3 regions of the Bacillus sp. KICET-3 genome follow, and region 3 is predicted to be linked to each of the others. Evidence: predicted binding sites of a transcription regulator. Region 3 holds the regulator's gene; each other region holds the start of a gene.

Region 1 (6,033 bases), 850 kb from region 3:
GAACGATTCTACAACGACTTTGTTTTCCGCAATTAAATCATTCTTTTCAAGAATATCAGCCAGCTGTTTTTCCATGACCAATTGCCCGTTTTCGTCTTCTCTCGTTTCAATGTAATAGTTTGTTGACTTCCCGAATGTTTTGATGATCTCTTCGATGGTCAATATTTTCTGCCCCTTGCCGGCATCAAGCTTTTTAAGCTCTGATAACTTTAAATCGTGAACTTTCCCCTTTCCGTTTGTCGTTCTGGCGACATCCTTATCATGTATTGCAACGAGTTTTCCGTCTTTCGTTTGCCGCAGATCGATCTCGATGTCATCCGCTTTATCTTTGACTGCACGTTGATAGGATAATAGCGTATGCTCCGGTTCTAACGAAGAAGCTCCCCTGTGGGCAATCATTAAAGGATGGTACCTGTCCTCGGGGGCTGATTTTGTAGAATTCTCAGCCGCCGAGCAGCCGCTTATTAAAATGAATAGAGCGATAATGAGTAGGTAAATAAAGTTTTTCATAAGATCAAAAATATCATACTTTACTATCAATATCAAAAATTTCCTCTTTGAAAATATTCTTAAATAAATCCTTAAAGCACCAGTTTTATAGAATGAGCGCCGATCTTTTGATTTCTTCAGTACCAACGGTTTGTCACAGGGCAAAAAATAACCGGGATACTTTTTCTCCTTTTTTTTTCGCTTATTAATTAGATTCCAATAAAACAACACCCTCAGCTTAAGCCGAGGGTGCTGGGCATTTAAACTTATCGTTTAACAATAAAAGCAGGTGTTTTCACTTGGAAATTCCCTCCATTAACGGTATCGTGAAAATACCCTTTAATACGAACACTATTTTTTCCTTTCTTCAATTTAAGCTGTGAAATTTTAAACACTTTTGTCGGTGTCTGTAATTTAAAAGTTCCTGTTAGCAACTTACGAGATTCCCAATAATCTTTATTCCAAACTTCAGCCGAAAGCGTATATTTAAAATTCGCAATACTGCCGCCTCCATATTTTGCAACAACGTCTATAGAAGTTGCTTTCGGTGAATAGGAATCAGCATCGGTACAAATCTTTAAAACATAAGTATCATAGTAATCTGAACAAGGCATAAAACATTTCTCCTTTTTTGGTTTTTGTGCATTCTAATGAAACCTGCAATAGCTGATCTAAAGTAAGAAAACCGCCTCTAATAAAACGTATTTTTCAGCTTCTCCGAAACTGCAAAAGCACCAAATGCAAATTGCTCGTTTCTTCAAGAGCGTCGGAAAGACCTGCAATTTTGACATACACATAAGGAACAACCGCCTCTGCAAACAGTTTCAATACGTATATTGCTTTTGCCATTTTTGACTTTTCAAGAAACTCGCAGTGGGGATCGGCATTGAAACTTTTACAAAACAGCGTAGGGCGCTCATTCAACTCTTCGTTAAGAATGGAGCTTGTCCAGCCGCCATCTCTTTCGCGCTGTTCTCTGTCATTTTCTAATGCGTCCTTCGGCGGTCGAGAGTTTTCCAGGCGCTGATCTTTTTGTTGGAAACGCCGAGCTCATCTGGTGAAACGATTTGTAATATTTCCTTCGTATTGTCGATAGAGCCGGAATGCCTCATCTCTTTGCATGGCCCTCGTTCTTGGCATCGTACGTCGTCCCCTCCTCTTTTCAATTCGTATCTTTACAGTCAACATCTGTTTTCATCGAAGCTGATGACGCGGTTTTCTCTCTTCACTTATAGGTGGCAAACGTATGACAAAAGAATGATCATTTTTATGCCAGGCGATTGGCGGGTTTTTCTATTTGCTTTGCCATTTTCGCTTGCGCACGCTTCACATTTGTCTGTACAGTCGATTTTTTGATGCCGAGCATCGCGGCAATCCGTTCGTAGGAAAAACGCTCAACCTTGTGCAAAATGAATATTTCTTTTTCCCGGGCCGTCAGGACGGATAGGGCCGCTTCGATCCGCGCTTTGTCAGCCGCCGATACCTCATGCGCCGGCTCAAAGCGGATTCCCTCAGAAAACGTGTCCATGATTCGCGGATCTTTGATCAGCATCCGTTTATAGGAATCCCGTCTGTCTATAGCCCGCCTGATTCCCGGTTCTCTCCCGTGTTCAAGCCAATCGACGACATATTCCAAATCGGCGATCATGCTTCTGATCAGTTTTTTATCTTTGAGCTGCTCCGGCGTCAGCCACTCTTCATCCTGAAGAGGCCGATATAATGTTCTTGTCGCTTTTAATGTCCTTTTGTATTCAAAAAGTAAATCTTCCATTTTTGTGATCCTCCGTTTTTCAACATAAAAAAGGACACCAATCAGCTGCACATGCTGTGCATTCTGATCAGTGTCCGCAGGCTTTCCGTCTTGGACGTATGATGTTTTAAACTAAAACCTATAGCCGATTTCAAACTCGACTCTTGCAAGGTCTCCCTTTCTTGTTTCAATGACGGTTTTTCCGTGCTCAGGCGCATCAGTCTGCCATGCCGCACCGTTTACTCCATCAAGCACGATCACTGTCACCTTTCCTTCTTTGATCCGGCTCCCGACAGTTGTACCATGAATCGCTTTTAATGGTGTTGGCTGTTTCAATTGCTCTCCTCCTCTTCATGTTCAAATGCTTCCGCTTTGGTGATCACCTTTTGTAAAACGCCCTTCAATTTGCTTTCAACGGAGCCGGGTCGATCGGCTCCCTTCCGTTTAGATAAGCGAGAGAAAGCTTTGCTGCAATCAGCAGCTCGGGGGCGGCAGCGATTAAATAAGCGTTTTTTTCCTGTGAAAAAGCTGTATAATCGCCGACCTTTGCTATTAATCTTCCATTTGAATATGGAAAACGTTTTTTCTCGACATCACTGTACGCGGAATAAATATATACATCCGTATTCGTTTTGACGACGCGCCACGGTAACGGGCTGTACGCCAAAGCTTCTTTCCCCATTATTTCTTCCTCACTTTCCGTCTTCTTCATGCCACCTTTTGATTTGTGCGTCTCTTTTTGCCGAAATCAGCATAATGAGAACGATCGCTTTCAGACATTTAAGCACTTTGCTTCACCCTTGTTTTCATTTTTAATACAGCTTTGATTGTCTCCGTTAGATCTCCGCTTTGCTTTCGGGCAGGAGCTGAAAAACGCCCCCCAGCCGATGTCCTGATAAACGGAATTGTGTCCTTTGCACAAACGGCACATCAGACCATTCCCTCCAGTCTATGATTGATGTCAAAAGAGTTCCCTTTCATGTGACAAGGTAATCCTGACACATTTCAAACAGTCTCGTACCAAGCGCTTCATCTATGCCGACGATTTGTTCAACATCAAGTTCGCTTAAAAGCAGGATCGGCTTATGGTTCAAGTACCGGTAATTAATAACAGAGTAGGTTTGCTCAACCCGCGACTCGGTCGCCCTCGGCTTTCCGCTCCCAGCTGAAGCTTTACATACCGCTCATATTGTCCTTTGTTTTCAAATTGCAAGACAGGCATTCCATTTTTCGCAAATGCGATAAAGGCACCGGCTTCACAGAGCCTCCAGATCGAACCGAGCCCCGCTGTATGGAATCAAGATCGTCTTCATCCTATTTCCTTCTTTCTGCCATGCATACCCCTTGAAAACAGGTCCTTTCTCATGCGTTTTCTTTGCAAAGCTTCCCGTGGATAGCCGTATGTCCGTATTTGGGTAATGAACGGATGTTCAATGTTCATGTCCAGCACTTTCTTTACATCGATACGAAATTTATCAAAACCTACCTAAAAAAGATCAGGAAACAGCTCGCGGTCTGCTACGAAATATAGCGTTTCAAACTTCATTATCGTTTCCCTGCCAAAGTTTCGTGTACCCCTTTCGATTTTTCGAACATAACTTCAGAAATATTCAGCCTTTCGCCACCTGCCTTTGCGTCAGTCCCCGCTTGGATCGTTCTTCAATTAAACGTTTCCGCAAATGCTTCACTCCCTCATCCATGATACAATACGTATCGTTTATTTTTGATTATATACGATACAATTCTTATCATCAACATTTTTTTGATACTTTTTTTATCAAATGTTTATTTTGATACATTTTGTATCTATAATAAATAACATAATGCCGAATTGAGGAAGAGAGGTCATTCTATGCTTGGCGGCAGACTGAAAAATCTTAGAGGAAAACGGACGCAGGAAGAGGTAGCGAAGCAGATCGGCGTTTCAAGGGCGCGCTATTCCCATTATGAAAATGGAAGAAGCGAGCCGGATTATGAAACATTGAAAAAATTGGCTGATTACTATAAAGTGACGATAGACTATTTATTAACGGGGACAGAGAATGGCCGTTCTCTTGAAGAAAGGTTTGAAGATCCCGATCTTCAAATCGCATATCGGGACATGCAGGAGTTTTCGCCTGAAAGCAGGCAGCAGGCGATTGAATTTATTCAATATTTAAAGGAAAAAGAGAAAAAGCGGAAACCCGGGGATAGACAGGATAAATAAGGAATTTCTATTCAACATAACAGATGATAGTCTATGTGAGTGTATAGGGCCCTTTAAGGGCTTTTCTTTCCCAGAAAAATAGAACATTTGTTCGAAGGGGTGTCTTCGTATTGGAATTTTATTTATCTCACCTAGAAGAATACGTAAAAAATATGTACCTTAAGTTTGGTTTTACTGAACCGTATCAAATTGACATGCAGCGGATCGCCTCTTCCCTTAATATTTGGGTGCATTATGAAGATGTGAACAGCATGATGATCAAGCATGACGGCATGTACAGCATCATTCTCAACAGCAGGCTTTCCAAAGAAAAGCAGTGGGAAGATTTTGCCCATGAACTGTGCCATGTATTAAAACATGCGGGAAACCAATTAAATATGAATAAGATGTTCCGCGAACTGCAGGAGTTTCAAGCCAATCAATTCATGTATCATTTCTGCGTTCCGACCTTTATGCTTCTGAAATTGGATTTTCCCGAACTTCGCTGCCATGCGGTCAAAATGATCGCCGATCTTTTCAATGTGACAGAAGAGTTTGCCGCCAAACGAATGGAACTATTTGAAAAGCGGCAAATCGGAATCCAGTTCCACAAAGCATGGAAGACAAGCCTTCTTGAGGATGCAGAACCTTCTGCAGAGCGGACCATTGACCAGTTTGATAAGGCAGATGAATTCACGCGCTTTAAAAGAAAAAACCGACATCAGTACCCTTTCACAAAAAAAGCAAAAAAGTGGATTGCTGCCGAAAAGCAAGCGGAATACCTTCTGGAAAAATAGCCGAAAACAGCCGGCTGCGCTCATCCGTAAGCGTCAGCCGCTCCTTCTTTGACTGCTTTTATATATCGATCGAAGACTTCATTTTTAGAAGCGTCCCTCCCCTTTCTGCTGAAACGGTCAAACATCGCCTTTCGCTGGGCGGTGCTGATTTCAAATTGCACGCTTAGTCCTGTTCTGCATCGATTGTTGATGCTTTTCGGGGATGTACCCGAAAGACGTGCGCTTTTTTCCAATAATTCGGCTGAAAAGCCGTGCCTCCTCAGCGAATCGACGAATACCTCTGCGCGTTTTCGATCTGTTCCCCCAACTAATGTTCGACAATGCGAAAGCTCATAATAGCCGTGAAAAGCCAAAACGTATTCATGTCCCGCGGCCATCTCTATGGCACGCGGGTCGTCAAAATGGTCGCTTGTCACATGAAGCACATGATTCCCGCGCAATTTAATCCCTTCAAGCAAATAAACGGAATAACCACCGGCAAAAGCTTTGACAATCTCGCTGATTCCAGGTTCAATCCCCCCTCCATGAGGAGACATGACGAGCAGGCTGTTCCCTGCAGCTTGTGCAAAAACCCTGTAATCAGTTCCTTCGATTTCATTTTGTGACAATTCTTTGAAACTAGCGTATTGATCAGCAGCTGCCCTGTTCATTCTTCGTTTTTCCCTCTCCTGATTGTCCTGTTTTTCATGTAGTTTACCGGGAGTCAAGACGATTGTAAATTATAATATTATTGGTTTTTAAAATGTCGAGACAAAATCGCCTAAACCCTTTGCCATTGGGGACGAAAAAGAAAATTTAGATGATACCATAAA
Region 2 (6,033 bases), 510 kb from region 3:
GGCGAATCAAGATTTGAATTTACAAACGTTATATACGAGTCACACCCGTGACGCCTGGGCGAATCTGGGCGGGCATATGACAGTCCGGATCACCGAAGAGGAAGCGAAGGAGCTTGAAGGTTTGAACGACTATTTGTCCTTGGAGGAAGTCGAAACGATTTACGTTCCGCTGGCGCGGCTCCTTTACTTGCACAGGACTACCCAATATCAGCGCAATATCCAGGTGAACGGTTTTTTGAATCATCCCCATGCAGCCAAAATTCCGTTTATCATCGGGATTGCCGGAAGCGTGGCTGTCGGAAAAAGCACGACGGCGAGGATCATTCAGACGGTGCTGTCCCGCTTGCAGGAACACATGAACGTCAGCCTGATTACAACGGACGGCTTCCTTTATCCGAATGCCGTTCTGATGGAAAAAAACATCATGTCGAGGAAAGGCTTTCCCGAAAGCTATGATGTCAAGGCGCTGCTTGAGTTTTTAAACGACTTAAAATCAGGAAAAGAAACCGTCAAAGCGCCGGTCTATTCCCATTTAACGTACGATCGGCTGGAAGGCGTTTATGAAACCGTCGAGCGGGCTGATATTGTCATCATTGAAGGAGTGAATGTGCTGCAGACCCCTACGATTGAAGATGACCGGACAAAGCCGCGCGTGTTCGTGTCCGATTTTTTTGATTTTTCGATTTATGTGGATGCCGAGGAAGACCTCATTATCAAATGGTATCTTGAGCGCTTCCGGATGCTCAGGGAGACGGCATTTCAAGATCCGACTTCGTATTTTCATAAATTCAAGGATCTGACGGATGCTGAAGCCGATTACATGGCGAAATCGATATGGGAGACGGTCAACCGCCCGAATCTGTATGAAAACATTTTGCCTACGAAATACCGTTCAGATTTAATCCTGAAAAAAGGGAAGGATCACAAAGTTGAAGAGATTTTAGTCAGACGGGTATAGGCTCGGACATGAGAGGGGTTGCGTATGATTCATCATATTGAACTGTATGTATCACATATAGAAAAATCGAAGCGCTTTTGGGGATGGTTTCTCGGAGAACTCGGCTATGAGGTTTATCAGCAATGGGAACGCGGCATCAGCTGGAAAGCGGGCGGCGCTTACCTCGTCCTTGTCCAGGCGGAAGAGCGCTTTTTAGAAGCCGGCTATCATCGATGCCGGGTCGGTTTAAACCATCTCGCCTTTCAAGCGGCATCAAGGGCACAGGTAGACGAAATGGCAGAGCAGCTGGTCGAACGGGGCTACCGTCTCCTCTATGAAGACAGGCATCCGTTTGCGGGCGGAAGCGGACATTATGCGCTCTATGCGGAAGATCCCGACCGTATCAAGGTGGAGCTTGTGGCGCCCGACGTGCGCTGACCATTAATACGGAAGTCCTCTGCCGAATCTGAACGGAAGGGGGCGCATCCCTTCCGCTCTTTTAATGGTTCAATGTGTTTTCTGAATGTATGTTCGCTTTTTGCGCTTCCATCACTCTAAAGGCCGCAATGAGGAAAGGTACTCCGCAAAGGGTCGCGAGGGCAAGACTGGAAAAGATGAAAAAAGGCTTTTCTGCTCCGAAAGCATCCAGCAGCATGCCGCCTGCCCATGGACCGATGACGCTTCCGAGCTGGGTAAAGCCCATCGCCCCGAAATAAGTCCCTTTGAGCTCAGGGCGTGCAATGTGGTCGATCAATATATCCATCATGGAAAATAACAAAACTTCTCCAATTGTAAACAATACAACAATCAAGATAATCAATAAGAGATCATGGAAAAACGAGAGACTGAACAGGCTTATGCTGATCAAAACATTTCCCGCGATCAGCGACAAAACCGGTGAAAACCGTTTGGCGATATGGACGATCGGGTACTGGGTGACCAGCACGACCACGGCATTTAATGTCAGCATCATCCCGAATAGCTTTGTCCCATCTTCCATAAAAGGACTTGCCGACATGTACTGGGCAATCGTCGATGTGAAGTGGGAGTAGCCGAACAGACAAATCATCGAGCCGATCAGCGTGATCGAAAACACCCGGTCTGTTCTTGTTACCTGCAGGGCATCTTTCACTCTAATGCGCCTATTCGTCTCCGTTACCGGCACGATGCGGTTTCTAAATTGAAGCGCCAGCACCGCTCCGTAAATCAAATAAATAAAAGCCGCAATAACAAACGGCAGCGTTGTTTTGGAAGAGCCGAGGTACAGACCTAATAGCGGTCCGAAGACGACGCCGAGATTGATCGCCGTATATCTGAGGTTGAAGACAAAGAGGCGCGTCTCGGGTTTTGATACATCCGAAAGCAGCGCTCTTGAAGTCGGCTCAAAAAGAGCGCGGCACAATCCGTTTAAGGCATTCATCAAAAAGAAGGTCCAGACTCGGTCGGCGAGTGCAAAACCGGCAAACACAAGCACCCACCCAAAAATTGAGAGCAGCATGATCTTTTTCCGGCCGAACCGGTCTGATAAATACCCTCCATAAAAGCTCGCCGCAATTCCAATCAGGGAGCTCGCCGCGATCACAGCCCCCGCAAAAGCGGCGGAGGCCCCTTTGACCTGTGTTAAATAAATTGCTAAAAAAGGAATGCTCATCGTGGTTCCCATCCGCCCGAAAATCGTTCCGACAATAATGGTCCAGCTGAGCGGGTGGATATTCTGCCATTTTTGTTTCATGATAAACTCTCCAGACAATCATGTTTTATTGTATTATCATACCTGAAACAGATGGTGGTGAATAGAGAATTTTCCGAATCTAGGGGAGTGGGGGAAGCTTCCTGTTGCAGGAAGCTGCGGGAAAAGAATGAAGCAAATTATGAAAACAAGCCTTGATTTGTGACATAATCATAGATGACATCCTCAATATGAGCGTGCAGCCCCTCGTCCGGCTCTTCAATCCGCCTTTCTTTCAAAGCCAGCTTCAAGATTTGTTTTTCATGGGGGCTGAGGGGATCGATTGCGACATTTCGGCCGTATTGTCTGAGCGCCTGTCCCAGCATTTTTTCAATCAGTTTCTCATCCATTTGTCTTCTCCTTCAGGAGCGGTTTTCTTTTATCTTACTAAGAAAAAACACTGTTCTCAAGCGGACTTTTGCTCTGAAGCTTAAGCCTGTTGTGAATGTTCGCATAGTTGATTAAATAAAATCGACAAAAGAGCCGGAATGCGTGCTGGAATATTAACCTCGCCGTCTTCTTTTCCAATTTTTGCGTCCAGACCGCTTCTTTCGTAAGCCGGCCGGCAGAAATTTGACTGGATAAGCGCGGTGCTTTAAAATAAAAGCAATAAAAGTGAATACTCCAAAGGGGAGTAGCTGTCACAGTAAAGTCGTCATTACGGGATGTCTTAAATCCTCGGCTTTGCTGGCAATCTGATTGTTAGCGAGACCTTTGCCAAATCTGATTTGGTGAAGGTCTTTTTGTTTATCAACTTCACCAAATCGGTGGAGTTTTTTCATTTTTATCAAAAGGGAAAGGAGACTGACGATGTCCAAGCTAAAAAAATGGCTGAAGCGTGAATTGGTGAAGAAAGGTCTGCCTTTGGCGAAAGAAAGATTAATTCCGATTTTGAAAGAAAAAATGAAAAAGAAACGATAAGGAGGCAAACCGTGATGAAAAGGATTTTTACAGTTCTTGCCGGAATCGGCCTTTTGGGTGCGGGTGGATGCGGAATGCTTGATCAGGTGAATGACGGATTGAACTATACAAATGAAGCGGCCGGCTACATCCAAAAAGTGAAAACTTTTGCGGAGGAGGCGCCTTCCCTGGCTGAACAGGCTGTAAATGATGCGGATGCAAAAAAAAAGCTGGAAACACAGCTTGAATCTATTCAGCAGGCTGCGGCCGGCTTTAATGAATTAACCCCGCCCGATGCCGCAGCCCAGATTCATCAGACAATCGAGAAGCACAATGAAACACTGCAAAAAAGCGCCGAGGATGTTTTGCAAAGTGTTGAGGAAGGAAAATTCACAGTTGAGAAGCTGCAGCAGTCAGAATTGGTGCAAAGCGCTCAGCAGATCAGTGATGTAATGGGCCAGATTGAAAAATTGACCGAATAGAAAAAAAGCATCCCGGTTTGGGATGCTTTTCTCATGTTCAAAAACCGCAGCCGGGGACTTTCCGGGACTGCAATACGCGGCGCTGCCTAAGAATGGCAGGCCGTCATTGCATCATGAAATGTTTCAAAGGGAAGATTTTCTTTGGATAAATTTACACCTAGAAATCGAACGTATATTCGCAGTATAGTATTCATACACTAATCGTGCGAACGTCAGTTCTTTTTCTGGAGGATGAGATGATGGATTACAGTCAATATCCGGCGCGGTCGATTTTGTGCGTCGATATGCGGAGTTTTTATGCGAGCTGTGCCGCCGTTTTGCTTGGTCTTGATCCAATGACTTGTTTGCTGGCGGTGGTCGGAAACACAGAGCGGCAGGGAAGCATCGTTCTGGCCGCTTCTCCTGCTCTCAAAAGAGAGTTCGGTGTTCAAACAGGGACAAGGCTGTTTCAGCTTCCCGATGATCCGCGCATTCATTTGGTCAATCCCAAAATGGCGGTATTTGTCCGTGTGTCAAAAGAGCTGACCCGGCTGTTCGGCCGTTATGTGCCCCATGATGCCGTCCATACATACAGCATCGATGAGAGCTTCATTCAAGTGGACGGCGTTGAAAGCATGTGGGGGGACGCGCAAACGATCGCCATGAAAATACAAGACGACATGAAAAGAGAGTTCGGCCTGCCCTGCACCGTCGGAATCGGTCCAAACATGCTGCTGGCAAAGCTCTGCCTTGATCTTGAAGCGAAAAAAGCAGAAGGCGGAATTGCCGTTTGGGATTATCAGGATGTGAAGGCGAAGCTTTGGCCGTTGTCTCCTCTGCGGCGAATGTGGGGGATCGGCTCCAGGCTGGAAAGAACGTTAAACCGCATGGGGATTTTTACAGTCGGCCAGCTGGCGCAGTATGATCTCAAACGGCTTGAGAAAAGGTTTGGCCTGATGGGAAATCAGCTTTACTACCATGCATGGGGCATTGATCTTTCAGCGATCGGAGCGCCGATCATGAGCGGGCAGATCAGCTTTGGAAAAAGTCAGATTCTGCTTCGCGATTATCCGGATCCGAATGAGGTCAAGTGCGTCATCCTTGAAATGTGCGAAGAGGTTGCCAAAAGGGCCCGTGATCACCGGCAGGCGGGCCGGACCGTCAGCCTTGGGATTGAATACAGCCGTGATGAGCTTGGCGGAGGGTTTTACCGGTCGAAAACGATGGAAGCTCCTTCAAATATCACCCTCGATCTTTATCACACATGCCTTGCATTGTTTGATCGCTTTTATGAAGGGAAAACGGTTCGGAAAATTTCCGTCTCCCTATCGAATATTCAGGATGACATCCATATGCAGCTCGACCTTTTTCAGCCGGATCAGGAAAAAAAGCGAATGCTCGGGTATGTGATGGATGGCATCAGGGAACGGCATGGTTCAACAGCGCTTCTGCGGGCCGTTTCCTATACAAACGCCGGAACCGCCCGTCTGCGGTCAAAGCTTGTCGGCGGACATCGGGCATAGAAAGGAGAATCGCGCATGCTGCGGGACAGAGGCAGTATCAAATGGGTGTCCATGATGTTGCCGGAACACGTGGAATTGCTCAGGGAATATCATGAGAATCTTGATAAAGTGAAAAAACCGGTTTTAGATGAACAAAAATATGAAGAATTTAATGACATGATCTGTGAAGCCATGGAAGAGAACAGGCCTTTGCAATTCGCCTATTATCAGAAAGGGGAGGTCAGCATGCTTGCCGGCCGCGTCCACTATGTTGACGCCCTGAAACGGGAGCTGCGCATCGTGAGCCATACAGATGAAACGTACGTTTTGAAGCTGGATGACATTATTGAGATTGAATATGATTGTCATGTATAATAAAATCAGTATTTGGAGGTGTATAAAATGGTAAATGACATTCATTTGCCAGCTGCAGCGTCTCATGCAAAGCCTGTTATCTTGAAAGGCGATACTTTGCATGAGGTGGAACTTTAAACAAATCGCCGA
Region 3 (6,033 bases):
GGCGGTCATTCCGCTTTTTTACAGACTCCGGGAGGAATTGCAGCGAGGAAAAAATTGCAGGTTTTACATGAAAGGATGGGGTACCATAAATGTTCTCCATCTTTTTTTACGAATCATCATGTTTGGCAGAGGAGTTTTGACCATGGACGGCTAATTATAACTTTGAAAAAGAAGGCGGAAATTACTGATCCTGTAATGAAAGACCGCGGTTTTTCCGCCCCACATTTCAACGCTTATATTATAAGAAAGAGGTGTCTTTTAATGGTCAATTTCAAGAAACCTTCTGATCTGTCTCTACATGCGGGATTGCGGACTCGTATTGATGAGGATTCCTTTGCACTTACAGAAATGGAGCAGCTCAAAGCAAGGATGGATAATCTTATACAGCATGCAGGGACTTCTCAAAGCGTTGAAGTAACAGATGCAAGGGTGACGGCTGAAGGCGAGATCACCTCGGTGTTAAAAGAGCGGCTTGACAAGGAATATGAAAAGCTTCTCAGCAAAATCACCCGGGAGGTAAATGTCGAAGATTTTGGAGCCGTTGCCGATGGAAGAGATAATACAGAAGCGTTTCGCAAAGCGATTGGCAATGGACACGTCAAAATAAACGTTCCGGCAGGCGTATATCTCGTTCAGGGAATCAAGCTTCCGTCCTGGACGTATTTTGTCGGACAAGGAAAAGGCGTAACTGTCATTAAACTTCATGAAGATGCACCCGCATATGAATGGGTGATCACAAATGATGATTATCAAAATGGGAACCGAAATATTTTCGTCCAGGGGATGACATTGGACTGGAATCCGGACAGGCAAGGCGGGGTAAGAAATCCCGGCGGGCAGTATTCAAGCTGTTTAACGCTTGCCAAAGTGGAGTTCGGCTGGATCAAAGATGTCGAAGCCGTCAATGCAGGTCTTCACGGCATTGACATTACGTCGCCGACATATGATCATTCTCCTGAAACCGACTGGACAAAGGACGGCTCGAAATATATTTGGATCGATAATTGTGTGGCATATGGCGCGGGTGATGACGGGATCACAACGCATTACAGCGAATACATTTTTATTTCAAACTGTCATTCGGCAAATCCGCGCGGGACAGAGCATGCCGAAGGGGCGTCCAACTCCAATGGGATAGAAATTGACGACGGTTCCAAGCATGTCTGGCTTTTGAATAATGTTACAAGCGGAAACATCCGCGGGGTTGAGGTCAAAGCGCACGACATGTGGCCGGCTTCTCAAAACGTCCATATTATCGGGCATGTCTCATACCGCGATACCCGTGCATTTGACCTTCGCCATATCGGCCATCATCAGGCTACAGATCCTGAAAGCACCACAGCGTACGATGTCACGCTTATTGATTGCACGGCTGTCGAACCGGTCTTTAACTCGCTGTATGATGGCATAACGCCAAGGGCACTCGTTATTTCAGCATATAAGAATGTTTATGTAAGCGGATTCACAGCGATCGGCAATCCGGAATACGACTATGGAGGCAATCCGGTGGTAGCCTTGCAGTACCGCAGTCAAAACATCACGATCAACGGCATCAAAATCCGCGGATTTAAAAAGGCCGGCGTCGATATCAATCTGTCAGGCGGGGCAAATAAAACCGATCATGTCAAAATTTCAAACTTCGATATTTATCATTCCGCTCCAAAAGGAATCTCGATTGGCGGCGGGCTTTATAATGTCAATATTATGAATGGAACGATGATAGCCGATGGCGGTACAGTAGGAATTCAGACACCGAACAGCCAGGCCGTGGTCGTCGGCGTTCTCGCAGAGGGGTATGATGCGGCTGCATCCATTAAAGGGCAAACCTACCAGCAGGTACCCGTCAGCTTAAAGGGCGGAGCGCAAATTGCCACCACCTCAGGCTTTGCGTTTGAGCCATCAAGCGCCGTCATCGCAGGAACAGGCGATATTACGGCCAAAGGCGAAAGAAATGCCGTCATCGGGTCTTCAGGCGGTTCCAGCACAGAGGGCTCCCGCGCCTTTATCACCGCTTCAAACAACTCTCATATTAAAGGAAACAGCGTATCCAGAACGATACTGTCCTCTGAAAGCATTACGCTTGAAGAGCCGTACACAGTAGCCGGGGGATACCAGTCAATTAAATGGCTTCTGGATTCCCTTTACGGGAATGGAACATTTGCGGGTTCTGTCAGGTCTTCCTTAACCGGATACGGAGAGTATTTTGAAAGTGAAAACGGGCAGCTCATCGAAACAGGCACCATTGTGGCGTTAAGAGGAGAAAAAATCGCACCGGCCCAAGCAGGGGATGACATGCTGGGGGTTATTTCGGAAACGGTCGCTTTTATTTCGGGAGAATTGGGGTTCGCCCGGCAGGAACGCTATTTGACGAACGAATTCGGCGGATTGATTGAAGAGAACGCGATTGATGAAGAAACAGGGGAGACGATTCGCATCCCGAAAATAAATCCCGACTTTGATGAAACTCTGGAAGCGAGCCGTTTTCTGCGGGCTGCCGGAGACCAATGGCATGTCGTTGGCCTTTTGGGACGGCAGTATGTACGGATTGACGGCACGGTACAACAAGGCGATTACATCAAGGCGCTTAACGGAATCGGGACAAGGGCTGGCGCAGGTTCTTGGAAAGTGATGAAAATAACCGCTCCTTACAGCCTTGAAAAAGGATACGGGATCGCGCTTGTCATGATTAAATAGCGGGCAAGACGGGCAGAAGAGACATTTCTCCATATTTCATTCACAACTGGAGTGCCAAACATTCACTATCGGGAGAGATCGGCGGGACATGCTGAGCTAGATGGCAAGGGCAGGTTCCGGGGCCGGCAGTTCCGGCGAAGCCTAAAAAAAGTTTCCTTTATGCAACTTTTTTGTTGACTGGAAATATGATATCGGAGATAATGATGTTGTAAGCATATTATGAATTCCTCTTTTCAGGTTCATCCTCCCAAAACGGGTCCGGATATGAACCTGATTTTTTTATGCAAAAAAGCTGCCGGAATAACCGGCAGCAAGAAGAGCTTCCCCTTTTAATGGACGGTGCGGAAAACGCCGATCACTTTTCCGAGAATGGTTACATTTTGCAGAATGATCGGCTCCATCGTCGGGTTCTCCGGCTGCAGGCGGATATGGTTCGCTTCCTTGAAAAACCGTTTGACGGTCGCTTCATCGTCCTCGGTCATGGCGACGACGATGTCACCGTTGTTTGCCGTGTTCTGCTGTTTCACAATCACATAGTCTTTATCCAATATTCCTGCGTCTATCATGCTTTCCCCCATAATCTCCAGCATGAAAACATGCTCGTCCGGCGGAGCCAGGCGATCCGGAAGCGGAAAGTACTCCTCGATATTTTCGACGGCGGTAATCGGTGTTCCGGCCGTCACCTTTCCGATGACGGGAACATTGACAACCTGGTTTTTCGGAATGTGGACTCCTTCTTCAGTGTCCAGGATTTCAATCGCTCTCGGCTTTGTCGGGTCCCTTCTGATCAGCCCCTTTGTTTCAAGCCTTGCCAAATGGCCGTGTACGGTTGAACTTGATGCCAGGCCGACCGCTTCGCCAATCTCCCTCACGGAAGGCGGATAGCCTTTGCGCTTCACTTCTTCCTTTATGAAACGCAAAATATCAAGTTGTCTTTTTGATAGCTTCGTCATGTTTTGCACCTCAAAACGTCGATTTTAGCTAGATTATAGCATGTTTTTCCTTTGAGTACAAACATAGGTTCGAAAAAAACGATTGACAGAAACATTTGTTCGTATGTATACTGAAGTCACTAAAAGCGAACAAATATTCTGTTTGAGGTGATCGATTTGAAAAAAGAATCATTCATTTTCGTTAGTCTCTTTACCGTCGGGATTAGCATTTGTATTCTGTTTATGTCTTTTGCCGCTAAGATCGAAGAAAACAAGCAATATGTTAAAATAGAAGTTCAAGAAGGGGATTCGTTATGGGGGCTGGCAGACCGCATTCAAGGAGGAAAAGCCGCCGACAGGCAAAAATTCATCGAGTGGGTTGCCGAACAAAACGATTTGCCGACATCCGTTATCCAACCCGGCGATGTTTTAGTCGTGCCGGTAACCAAGCAGCACTCTGACCAATATCAGCTGGCTGTGGTAGAGTAACAGGAATGGGGGGGATTTCCGTGAATGCGATTATATACACCAGGGTGAGCACGGCGAAAGAACAGCAGGAGACCTCCTTAAAACGGCAGGAAGAAGAGCTTGCAATGCTTGCCGCCGAGCACGGGATGACCGTTTTGAAAGTCATTTCCGAACAGGCGAGCGGATATGAGCTGGATCGCGACGGCGTCCTCGATTTGCTTGAAGAGATAAAAACGTCTGATGTCGACGCCGTTTTAATTCAGGATGACACGCGGCTCGGCAGAGGCAATGCAAAAATCGCGCTGCTTCACTGTTTATATAAAGAAGGTGTCCAAATCTACACATTGGCCCACAGGGGACAGCTGGAACTTTCAGAAGCAGACTCAATGGTTTTGGAGATTGTCGGCATTGTGGAAGAATATCAGCGGAAGATCCATAATCTGAAAATAAAAAGGGGCATGAAAAAAGCGGTCGAAAACGGATACCGTCCGGAGAAAAACTTGAAAAATCAGCATGAAGGAACCGGCAGGGAGCGGATAGAAGCCCCGTTGTCGGAAATCATCAGGCTGAGGGAAAACAAGCTGACGTTTGCCGAGATTGCAGCGGTTCTAAGAGGTTTTGGCTACAGCATTTCCAAAGCAACTGTTCACCGCCGCTACCAGGAATTTAAAGAGGGCGGATCAGACCAATCTGTTGTCAAATGAGAGCGAATTTAGTAGTATGAAGATTAAACAGATTAAAGGAGTTTACCATGATTTCTAAAGAAAAAATAGCCAGAATTAAAGAGCTTGCCAAAAAATCAAAAACTGGCTCTTTAACAGACGAAGAAAAAGCCGAACAGCAGCAGCTTCGCCAAGAATATCTGAAGGGAGTCCGCGCATCTATGAAAAATACTTTGAAAAACGTAACGATCGTAGATCCGGAGGGCAATGATGTAACTCCCGAAAAGCTGAAAAAGGAAAAAAGAAGCCGCAGGCTGCATTAATTTCAGGGAATACGCCAATATCGTATTCCCTTTTTGTATATACTATTGATGAACAATAAGGAAAGCATGACAAAAATTCATGATTTTTTCATTCAGCTTTTGAGCTGAAATGGTTGTGAAAACTGATGGGTAGATTTATGATAAGAAAGTAGAGTACATACAGGAAGGGGATAAAAATGAAAACGATTGAATTAAAGTCTGTAGCAACGATACGAACACTATCCATAGATGCTATCGAAAAAGCCAAATCCGGCCATCCAGGCATGCCGATGGGGGCTGCTCCAATGGCTTATGCGCTTTGGACTAAAATGATGAATGTAAACCCTGAGAATCCTAATTGGTTCAACAGAGACCGCTTTGTGCTATCTGCCGGACACGGTTCTATGCTGTTGTACAGCATGCTTCATTTAAGCGGATATGACGTTTCAATGGATGACTTAAAGAATTTCCGGCAATGGGGCAGCAAAACGCCTGGGCACCCTGAATTTGGACATACTCCTGGGGTTGATGCGACGACAGGCCCGCTTGGACAAGGAATCGCAATGGCGGTCGGTATGGCTCTTGCAGAACGCCACCTTGCGGAAACTTATAATCGTGACGAGTATCGTGTTGTCGACCATTATACATACAGCATTTGCGGTGACGGAGACTTAATGGAAGGAATATCATCAGAAGCGGCTTCTCTTGCTGGCCATCTGAAGCTCGGCCGTTTAATCGTGCTGTATGATTCCAACGATATTTCCCTTGACGGAGAGCTGAACCGCTCCTTCTCCGAAAATGTCAAGCAGCGCTTTGAAGCGATGAACTGGGAAGTACTCTATGTGGAAGACGGAAATAATATTGCTGAAATTACAGCAGCCCTTGAAAAGGCGAAGCAAAATGAGAAGCAGCCGACATTAATTGAAGTAAAAACAACGATCGGCTACGGTTCTCCAAACCGTGCGGGAACTTCAG

What was found. Region 3 encodes LexA, which represses DNA repair genes until DNA is damaged. Its sites were predicted from a motif close to CGAACATATGTTCG; they were not measured.
Region 1: a site for LexA is predicted at 4,526-4,539, ahead of R5H20_RS07240 (ImmA/IrrE family metallo-endopeptidase). Genes of this name have one in related genera too.
Region 2: a site for LexA is predicted at 4,214-4,227, ahead of R5H20_RS14400 (Y-family DNA polymerase). Genes of this name have one in related genera too.

The regions. Positions count from the first base shown of each region.
Region 1 covers NZ_CP137345.1:1,437,235-1,443,267, reverse strand. Annotated here, with positions in the region: gene R5H20_RS07280 (glycerophosphodiester phosphodiesterase family protein) at 1-510, opposite strand, end outside; gene R5H20_RS07275 (hypothetical protein) at 756-1,103, opposite strand; gene R5H20_RS07270 (hypothetical protein) at 1,198-1,338, opposite strand; gene R5H20_RS07265 (sigma-70 family RNA polymerase sigma factor) at 1,757-2,260, opposite strand; gene R5H20_RS07260 (XtrA/YqaO family protein) at 2,372-2,575, opposite strand; gene R5H20_RS07255 (hypothetical protein) at 2,640-2,951, opposite strand; partial or broken gene R5H20_RS07250 (ATP-binding protein) at 3,170-3,399, opposite strand; gene xre (HTH-type transcriptional regulator Xre) at 4,092-4,445, shown strand; gene R5H20_RS07240 (ImmA/IrrE family metallo-endopeptidase) at 4,598-5,221, shown strand; gene R5H20_RS07235 (poly-gamma-glutamate hydrolase family protein) at 5,242-5,871, opposite strand.
Region 2 covers NZ_CP137345.1:2,802,503-2,808,535, reverse strand. Annotated here, with positions in the region: gene coaA (type I pantothenate kinase) at 1-958, shown strand, start outside; gene R5H20_RS14420 (VOC family protein) at 983-1,375, shown strand; gene R5H20_RS14415 (MDR family MFS transporter) at 1,437-2,669, opposite strand; gene R5H20_RS14410 (YqzH family protein) at 2,807-3,016, opposite strand; gene R5H20_RS14405 (DUF6376 family protein) at 3,602-4,048, shown strand; gene R5H20_RS14400 (Y-family DNA polymerase) at 4,285-5,550, shown strand; gene R5H20_RS14395 (YolD-like family protein) at 5,566-5,904, shown strand.
Region 3 covers NZ_CP137345.1:2,288,938-2,294,970, forward strand. Annotated here, with positions in the region: gene R5H20_RS11655 (peptidase G2 autoproteolytic cleavage domain-containing protein) at 262-2,694, shown strand; gene lexA (transcriptional repressor LexA) at 3,024-3,647, opposite strand; gene yneA (cell division suppressor protein YneA) at 3,804-4,115, shown strand; gene R5H20_RS11670 (YneB family resolvase-like protein) at 4,136-4,798, shown strand; gene R5H20_RS11675 (DUF896 domain-containing protein) at 4,846-5,079, shown strand; gene tkt (transketolase) at 5,256-6,033, shown strand, end outside.